Regions from separate parts of the Pseudomonas sp. TWP3-1 genome, predicted to be linked through region 1. Evidence: riboswitches for the same ligand, from Rfam matches in the RefSeq annotation. Region 1 holds a riboswitch; the other holds the start of a gene.

Region 1 (4,792 bases):
ACATCGTGAAGCGCCTGGTGGACGATTGCATCGTCGGCGGTTGACCACGGGCTCAGGGCCGACAGCCACGGTGTGCGACCGAGCGCGACGGCGTCGAACACGCGGATCGCATCGTCGGTATCGGCCTGTTGTTCGACCACTGCCAGACGTTGCGCGATGTCGCGCCGGGACAAGCGACCAATGGATTGACCTTCAAGTTGAACCGCGCCCGCGGAGGGAACACGCAACCCGGCAAGTAGCTTCAGCAATGTGGATTTCCCCGAACCATTCGGCCCGACGATGCCCAGCGTTTCCCCGCGCTGGACGTCCAGATTGATCCCGTGCAACAACTGCGCGTCACGCACCCTGAACGCCAGATCGGAGCAACTGAGTACGCTCATCGCGCGTTTCTCCGGGCAATCAGAATTAGCGCAAACACCGGCGCGCCGACCAGTGCCGTCACCACGCCAACCGGAATTACCTGACCTTTGATCAGGGTGCGCGACAGCACGTCCGCTGCAATCAGAAATACCGCGCCGCCCAGCGCACTTGCCGGCAGCAAGCGACCGTGACTGGTGCCGAGCATCAGCCGCGCGGCATGCGGAATCACCAGCCCGACAAAACCGATCGAGCCGACAATCGAGACCATCACTGCGGTCACCAGCGCCGCGCAACCGATCAGCACAAACTGCACGCGGCGCACCGGAATGCCCAGCGAAGCCGCCGAGTCGGCACCAAAGGTAAACGCATCCAGCGCCCGCCGATGCCACAGACACACCGCCAGGCCCAGCACCGCCACCGGCATCGCCAGCCACACCGAAGGCCAGCGCACGCCGCTAAGGTTGCCCAGCAGCCAGAACATGATGCCGCGCGCCTGTTCGGAGCTGGCCGACTTGGTGATCAGAAACGCGGTGAGCGCATTGAACAGTTGTGAGCCAGCGATCCCGGCCAGAATAATCTGCCCGGTGCCATTCGCGGTGCCGCTGGCGCGCGCCAGCAGAATCACCAGCCCGAACGCCGCAACGGCCCCGACAAACGCGCCCGCCGACAATGAAATCAAACCGGCGCCAACGCCCAACAGCGTGACCATCACTGCGCCGGTCGAGGCGCCAGCGGAGATTCCCAACAGGTACGGATCGGCCAGCGGATTGCGCAGCAGCGATTGCAGGATCACCCCGCAAGTCGCGAGTCCGGCGCCACACGCGGCAGCCACCAGTGCGCGGGTCAGGCGATAATTCCAGACGATGCCTTGATCAATCGGATCCAGCGCATAACCCGCGGCCCACAGCTTGTTGGCCAGCGTCTGCAACACCACGCCCGGCGCGATAGCGGTTTCGCCGATGGACACTCCGGCGAGTACGGCGATCAGCAAAACGCCGAGCGCCAACAGGATTCGCAACACGATCGCAGTCATTTGCTCAGGTCGTAGCCGTTGATGGCCGAGGCCAGTTGTTCCAGACCATCGAACATGCGCAGGCTGGCCTGCATGGCCATGGCATCAAGGATGATGATGCGGTTGTTTTTCACTGCGTCCATGTTGCGCGTGACCGGATCGTTGCGTAGAAACTCGAGTTTTTTCTGATAGTCATCTGCCGGGAAACGCCGGCGGTCCATACGTGCGATCACCAGAAAGGTCGGATTGGCCTTGGCGATGGTTTCCCAACCGACAGTTGGCCATTCTTCATCGGACTGCACGATGTTGCGCACGCCAAGCGTCTCGAGCATGAACTCGGGAACACCCTTGTGTCCGGCCACGAACGGATCGACCTCCAGCTCCGCACTGGAGAACCAGACCAATGCGCTGGCCTGTTGTTGCTCATGTTGGTGCTCGTGCTGTTTAGCCGTGGCGATCGATTTGGCGAGGCTGGCCTTGAGGTCGGCGTTGAGCTTCTCGCCACGCTCCTGCACGTCGAAAATCTCGGCGAACTGGCTGACGCTTTTATAAATGCTGTCGATGTGGAATGGGGCAAGACGTGTGCCGTCAGCGCCGACCAGATTGTTCTTCGCTTCACAATCGGAGGGCATCAGGTAGGTTGGGATTTTCAGCTCGTGAAACTGCTCGCGGGTGCCGACAGCGCCTTGCGCGCCGACCATCCACTCCAGTTCAACCGCGACCAGTTGCGGGCGCTTGGCGATCACCGCTTCGAAACTCGGCTCGTTGTCGGCCAGCCGTTCGATCCGCTGATCTTGTGCTTGGTACTTGGCCAACACATCGTTGTACCAGACTGAAGTGCCCAACACTTTGTCGCCCAGATCCAAGGCGTAAAGCATTTCGGTAGCGGCCTGGCCGACGGTTACGGTGCCGCTCGGGGCATGCTGAAAATTCAGGCTGCTGCCGCAGTTTTCCAGCGTCAGCGGGTAGTGAGTCGGGGCGGCGTGGGCGAGGGCGCAGACGCCAAGTCCGGTGATGAGCGCAGTAACGCGGGCCAGCAGCATGATGCATCTCCATTGGAACCGTACACGGAGCAGGGGTACGGACTGGAAACACATCGAACGCTGCCGCAGGAGCAGGGTAGGGCCGGTCGAAGAGGAAATTGCGCACGGCAGCGATGTCCTTCCCGGACACCCCGCCGGTTAGTGATATTGCATGGCCGGCAGGTCTCCTGACTGATGCGTCGTCGCCACGCTCCAAGCCTTCCCGGACATAAATCCAGTGGCAGAAAAGGAGCAGGCTCGGCATCTACAGTTGCGGGGGCAGTTCCGTTTCACGCCTCGTGAGGCGCTACGGATTCCCTATTAATCCCATTTGGAAACCGGCGGCGGCATGGTAGTCGATCGGGCGATGGAGGGGGAGTTAAATGTCTGAAACGGTGGGTGCATATCCGTTGCTGCGGTTATGGCTGCTTGGGATTCCGCCCTTACGGCGGGTCACCTTTTCCAGACGCCGGGATGCCGGCCCAGCGAAAAGGTAACCCAAAAGGCTTTACCCTGACGTTCGGCCCTCGCTGTGGCTCGGGTTCCTTCGCTGCGGGATTGATCCGGGGGCATCGCCTCCGGTTTGCTGCGCTGCACCTCCTCTCGATGTGTTTGGCTGCGCCAAACGGTCGCTGCGCTCCCACCCCCGGATCAATCCCTCCGCTCAGCCTGCCGACGGGCGCTCGAGATCAAGAGCGGTACTCGAGCTAACGCTCATTGTGTTGAGTGGTGGAAAGCGAAGTGCGGTTTTCGGGTGGCTGTAGATTCTGTGGGAGCTGGCTTGCCAGCGATGGCGGCCTGACAGACGAGCAGTCTCTTGGAGATGTACTCAGTTCTACTGTGGGAACTAGCCTGCTAGCGATTGGCATCCCCTCGCTCCAAAATCCTCCGCTTTGCAAATGGCCCTTGCACATCTACTCTGCCTGATCTCCCCCTGCACCGAGCACACCTTCCATGATGGACAGCCTCAGCGGTATCACCACCTTCATTCAGGTGGCCGAAACCCGCAGCTTTACCGAGGCCGGGCGTTTGCTGGAGATCTCCGCTTCGGCGGTGGGCAAAAGCGTCGCGCGCATGGAAGAACGCCTCGGTGTGCGGCTGTTTCATCGCAGCACCCGCAGCGTGACCCTGACCACCGAAGGCGAGCTGTTTCTCGACCGTTGCAAACGCATCCTCAGCGAAGTCGAAGCCGCACAAATGGAGTTGTTGGAACTGTCCGCTACACCGCGTGGCAAGGTGCGCATCAGCGTGCCGATTCAGAACGTGTTGATCATGCCGGTGCTCGCCGGTTTCATGCGCGCCTACCCGGATATCGAGCTGGACCTTGACATGTCCGACCGCATGGTCGATGTGATCGAGGAAGGCTTCGACGCAGTGATCCGTACCGGCGCGCCGCAGGACTCGCGGCTGATGGCGCGCAAGCTCGGCGGATTTCAATTGCAGTTGGTGGCGTCCCCAGCCTACCTCGAACGCAATGGCGAGCCGGCGCACCCGGACGATCTGAGTCGCCACGTGTGCCTGCTGCACAAGTTTCCTGCGACCGGGATGATCGAGCGCTGGCCGCTGCGCGTCGGTGATACGCACATCGAGCCAAACCTGACGCGTGCATTGACCAGCACCACGACGGACTCGCTGATGTACCTGGCACTGGATGGGGTGGGGATTGCGTGTCTGCCGGATTTTTCAATCCGCGAGCCGTTGGCCGATGGCCGGCTGAAGGTGGTGCTGGGGGATTACACCGATCACACCGGCAACCTGTGGATGCTCTGGCCTGCGTCGAAGCAGACGGCACCGAGGCTGCGAGTGTTGATCGACTATTTCAAAGACAACATATTGAAGGGCTGAAATCAGCGTTGCAGGGTCTCGGCAATAGGCGCTTTGCTCAGGCCGAAGCTGAGCATCACTACCAGCCCGAGCGCGCCAATCGCCGCCGCCAGCCACAGCACTGCAGACACGCCGGCATGATCGACCACCAGCCCGCCGGCCAGCGAACCCGAGGCAATCGCCACCTGGAACATGGTCACCAGCATCGCCGAACTCGCCTCAGGCAACTTCGGTGAAGTCAGTTGCATCCAGCTGCTCACGCCCAGTGGAATTGTCCCATACGCGATGCCCCACAGCAACACCGCCAACGTCACGCTCCAACCCTGCAACTGTGGCAAGGCCAGTTGCGCGATCACCATCAGCACTACCACCGCGCCCAGCGAGGCGCGTAAATGCGTGGTGATGGTGCCGGCCATGGCGAAATTGGCGAGCATGCCGGCCAGCCCGAAGCCCAATAGAATCGCGGTAGTCTCTCTCGGCGAGAAACCGGCCTCGTGTCCAAGGAATGGAGCGATGTAGGTGTAAGCGGTAAAATGCGCGGCCACCACGGTAGCCAGCAAGAGCATGCTGCGAC
Region 2 (4,792 bases), on a different contig from region 1:
TTGCTGCCGTCCTTGCTGGCGATCACGTTTTTGGTCCAGTGGTGGTTCAGCGTGCCGCCGGGCAGATCCACGACTTTGATCGGCTGGGTCTTGATCTCGGTGGCGCCGGCTTCGTAATGGAAGCGCAGCAGCCGATCAGTGTCGGCGACATACAGATCGTTGCCGACCAGCGTCATGCCGAATGGCGAGTTGAGGTTTTGCAGAAACACCGTGCGCGTCTCGGCCACGCCATCGTGATCGGCGTCGCGCAACAGGGTGATGCGATTCGGACTCGGCACACCGGCACCGGCACGGCCCATGACTTTTTCCATCACCCAGCCACGAATGCCTTTGCCGTCATCAGGTTTGGGCGGCGCGTTGGTTTCCGCGACCAGCACATCGCCATTGGGCAGCACATACAGCCAGCGTGGGTGGTCTAGGTTTTCCGCAAATGCTGCGACCTGAGTGCCAGCGGCGGCGGTCGGTTTCGCCCCCGCCGGCCAGCCGACTGCCGGGGCAATGTTCACCGTCGGGATCAGGGTTTTGTTCGGTTCTGGCAGTTTCGGTGACGGGCCGGTGCCGTCGATGACTTGCAGGCTGGAGGATTCACCACAGGCGGCGAGCCCTCCGGCGAGCGCGATGACAAAAACGAGCTGGGGCTTGCGCATTGCTGATCTTCCCTATGAATGCATTGTTAATCATAGAGAAGCGTACAAGCCCGATGGTTCAACTGCTCAGCCGCGCGCCTCTTTGAACAGCACGGCGATGCCCGGATGATAGTTGCCGGCGTCGCTGTGCAATTTGCGGTAGGCGTAGGGGAAATACCAGGCCACGGCGCAGGTGTTTTCCTTTTGCAGGTCGTCGACCATGTCCTGCAATTCTTCCGGGCTGGCGCTGTGCTGGGCTTTTTGCGGGGCGACGAACAGGCAGCCGAGTTTCAGATCGCTGGCGTAGCTGATGCGCTTGGCTTCGCTGGTGATATCCGCCAGGGCTTGAGTGAGGTTCAGGCTGTTGACTCGCGGCCAGCGCTGAGTCGCCTGAATGAATGCGCGGTTCTCGGCCCCGGCGAGAAACAGATCGGCGCGGGCATTGCGCTCGCCTTCCTCGTTCTGCTTGCGCGTGGCGGTGTCGCGCAATGTCACCAGTTCGGCCATCCATGCGGCGGCCGAGAGCAGGCCGAGGTTGGCTTTTTCGTCATGCCAGTAGGGCGTGTCGTTGTCGCCACGCACGGCGTTGTAGCGGTCGATACAGTCAAACCAGCGTTCCAGCACCGGGCGCAGGAACTCCAGTCGCGGGTTGCTGATGATCATGCCTTGCATGGTGCACTCCCTTGTTATTGTGATGGCGCTTTTTTGGGTAAAAGCATGGCTCTTTGATATCACTGCTGAGAGTGTGGCACAACAATGGCGGCATATATTTGATCGGCGGCAGTTATTACGCGCGCGCGCCCCTCTTTAATTGACGCTCCACCCCCAACCCTCTAACCTTCGCCGCTTGTTTCAGGTGCTCTGTGACGTACGTCGACAGAGTGAAACAGGGAAGCCGGTGAGGATTGTCTTCAAGCGAAGACCGATCACGATCCCGGCGCTGCCCCCGCAACGGTAAATGAGTAAAAACTGCGTCTGATGCCACTGCTGAACAAGCGGGAAGGCGCGCAGTCCGGCGAATGCGCCGCTCATGAGCCCGGAGACCGGCCTGATCCATCCAGCGGCATCACGGTGGGCGATGCCAGGCTTTTTGCCGTCTATTCTTGTGCCTGCCCGCCGTTATCCAGCCTCAACGGAGAGCTCCCCCATGACCGATTCCCCCGAGCGCGACGAACGCCATCTGGCGCGCATGCAGCGTAAAAAAGCCGTGATCGATGAACGCATCGCCAATTCGCCGGACGAGTGTGGCCTGGTGCTGGTGCTGACCGGCAACGGCAAAGGCAAAAGCAGCTCGGCGTTCGGCATGCTCGCGCGCGCCATGGGCCACGGCATGCAGTGCGGCGTGGTGCAGTTCATCAAGGGCCGCAACAGCACCGGTGAGGAACTGTTCTTCCGCCGCTTCCCTGAACAAGTGCGCTTCCATGTGATGGGCGAGGGCTTTACCTGGGAAACCCAGGATCGCCAGCGCGATATCGCCGCTGCCGAAGCCGCTTGGGAAGTCTCTCGTGAACTGCTGCGCGATCCGTCGATCGGTCTGGTGGTGCTCGATGAACTGAACATCGCGCTCAAGCACGGGTACCTCGATCTCGATCAAGTGCTCAGCGATTTGCAGGCGCGTCCGCCGATGCAGCATGTGGTCGTCACCGGGCGCGGCGCCAAGCCGGAAATGATCGAGATGGGCGACACGGTCACCGAGATGGGCATGCTCAAGCACGCCTTTCAGTCCGGGATCAAAGCGCAGAAAGGCGTCGAACTTTGAAGCAACCACGTCACTGCCCGGCGGTACTGATCGCCGCGCCGGCCTCCGGTCAGGGCAAGACCACCGTCACCGCTGCGCTCGCTCGTTTGCATCGCAATCAGGGGCGCAAGGTGCGCGTGTTCAAATGCGGCCCGGACTTTCTCGACCCGATGATCCTCGAGCGCGCCAGCGGTGCGCCGGTCTATCAACTGGATATGTGGATGGTCGGCGAGCAGGAAAGTCGCCGCTTGCTGTGGGAAGCCGCCGCCGAAGCCGATCTGATTCTGATCGAAGGTGTGATGGGGCTGTTTGACGGCACGCCGTCGAGCGCCGATCTGGCGCGGCACTTCGGTGTGCCGGTGCTCGGCGTGATCGACGGCACCGCCATGGCGCAGACTTTCGGCGCACTGGCGCTGGGCCTGGCGCGTTATCAGCCGGACTTGCCGTTTGCCGGGGTGCTGGCCAATCGCGTCGGCACGCTGCGGCATGCGCAATTGCTTGAAGGCAGCCTGACGGAAGGGCTGCGTTGGTACGGCGCATTGTCGCGCGAGACCGGCATCGAACTGCCGAGCCGTCACCTCGGACTGGTGCAGGCCAGCGAACTGAATGACCTCGACGTGCGCCTCGACGCCGCTGCCGCCGCACTGGCCAGCAGTTGCGAGGTAGCGCTGCCACCAGCCGTGGAATTCGCCGTGCCAGACGAGCTGATCGTTGAACCGTTGCTCAAAGGTGTGCGGATTGCCGTCGCCCGCGATGAAGCCTTTGCCTTTACTTACGGCGCCAGCCTTGATCTGCTGCGCGCAATGGGCGCCGAATTGAGCTTCTTCTCGCCGATCCGCGACACGCAAATCCCCGAGGCCGACAGCCTGTACCTGCCCGGCGGTTACCCGGAATTGCACCACGTCGCGCTGGCACAGAACACCTCGATGCTCGATGCGATCCGCCAACATCACGCTGCCGGCAAACCGCTGCTCGCCGAGTGCGGCGGCATGCTCTATCTGCTCGATTCGTTGACTGATGTCGAAGGCACCCGCGCCGAACTGGTCGGCCTGTTGCGCGGCGATGCGACGATGCAGAAACGCCTGGCGGCGCTGGCGTTGCAGGACGTCGAACTGCCGGAGGGCGCACTGCGCGGCCACACTTATCACCATTCCCTGACCACCACCGAACTGACACCGATTGCCCGAGGCCACAGCCCCAACGGCGGACGCGGTGCGGAAGCGGTTTATCGGCAGGGGCGGATGACCGCGTCTTACGTGCACTTTTATTTTCCGTCGAATCCTGTGGCTGTCGCTGCTCTGTTTACACCAGACCTTGAGGCCGCCATCGCTGGCAAGTCGAATCGTCGCACCGCAGCTCCCACAGGGGATTGCGTTTCGTCAGGTATTGCACCGCCCACTGTGGGAGCTGGCTTGCCAGCGATGGGGCCATGACCGACAACGCATATACCGAAGCCGAACGCGCAGCGGTCTATAAAGCCATCGCCGAACGCCGCGACATGCGCCATTTCAGCGGCGGGACCGTCGAGCCTGACTTGCTGCGGCGTCTGCTCGAAGCCGCACATCAGGCACCCAGCGTCGGCCTGATGCAGCCGTGGCGCTTCATCCGCATCAGCGACCGCGCCTTGCGTGGGCAGATCCAAACCCTCGTCGAAGAAGAACGCGTGCGCACCGCCGAAGCCCTTGGCGAGCGCAGCGACGAGTTCATGACGCTGAAAGTCGAAGGCATCAACGACTGTGCGGAAGTGCTGGTCGCCGCGCTGATGGATGATCGCGAACGGCATATTTTCGGTCGGCGCACGCTGCCGGAAATGGACATGGCCTCGCTGTCCTGCGCAATTCAGAACCTGTGGCTGGCCGCGCGCGTTGAGGGGCTGGGCATGGGCTGGGTCTCGCTGTTCGAACCGCAAGCGCTGGCTGATTTGTTGAATTTGCCGGCCGGGGCCAAGCCGTTGGCGGTGCTTTGCCTCGGGCCGGTCAAGGAGTTCTATCCGGCGCCGATGCTGGTACTCGAAGGGTGGGCGCAGGCGCGTCCGCTCAATGAGTTGCTGTACGAAAATTATTGGGGAGTGAGTCAATGAGTGTGGCGTTGTTGAGTGTCGCCGCAGTGGCGCTGGATGCGCTGCTGGGTGAACCCAAACGCTGGCATCCGCTGGTGGCGTTCGGCAATTTTGCCGGGCGCATCGAGCAACGTTTCAATAGCGGCGGTCGCGGTTGGCGCAGTCATGGCGTCACTGCGTGGGTGATTGCGGTGTTGCCGCTGACCTTGCTCGCCACGGCATTTTCCTGGGCGCCATACGTGGGCTGGATCGTCGAGATTCTCGCGCTGTATTGCGCGCTCGGCATGCGCAGCCTCGGCGAACACGTCGAGCCGGTGGCCAAGGCGTTGCGCAGCGATGATTTGGAGGAAGCTCGCAAGCGCGTCGGTT

Evidence for each region. A riboswitch is a leader RNA that binds a small molecule or an ion and turns the genes downstream of it on or off. The one in region 1 is predicted to bind cobalamin.
Region 2: it holds a riboswitch for cobalamin, as region 1 does, so the genes downstream of both, cobO (cob(I)yrinic acid a,c-diamide adenosyltransferase) here and ACP7BN_RS02445 (ABC transporter substrate-binding protein) in region 1, are expected to answer to the same signal.

The regions. Positions count from the first base shown of each region.
Region 1 covers NZ_JAFCUQ010000001.1:516,767-521,558, reverse strand. Annotated here, with positions in the region: gene ACP7BN_RS02455 (ABC transporter ATP-binding protein) at 1-380, opposite strand, end outside; gene ACP7BN_RS02450 (FecCD family ABC transporter permease) at 377-1,381, opposite strand; gene ACP7BN_RS02445 (ABC transporter substrate-binding protein) at 1,390-2,415, opposite strand; cobalamin riboswitch at 2,556-2,752, opposite strand; gene ACP7BN_RS02440 (LysR family transcriptional regulator) at 3,352-4,239, shown strand; gene ACP7BN_RS02435 (MFS transporter) at 4,242-4,792, opposite strand, start outside.
Region 2 covers NZ_JAFCUQ010000009.1:217,003-221,794, forward strand. Annotated here, with positions in the region: gene ACP7BN_RS15050 (PQQ-dependent sugar dehydrogenase) at 1-647, opposite strand, end outside; gene ACP7BN_RS15055 (hypothetical protein) at 714-1,298, opposite strand; cobalamin riboswitch at 1,464-1,692, shown strand; gene cobO (cob(I)yrinic acid a,c-diamide adenosyltransferase) at 1,774-2,385, shown strand; gene ACP7BN_RS15065 (cobyrinate a,c-diamide synthase) at 2,382-3,797, shown strand; gene bluB (5,6-dimethylbenzimidazole synthase) at 3,794-4,444, shown strand; gene cbiB (adenosylcobinamide-phosphate synthase CbiB) at 4,441-4,792, shown strand, end outside.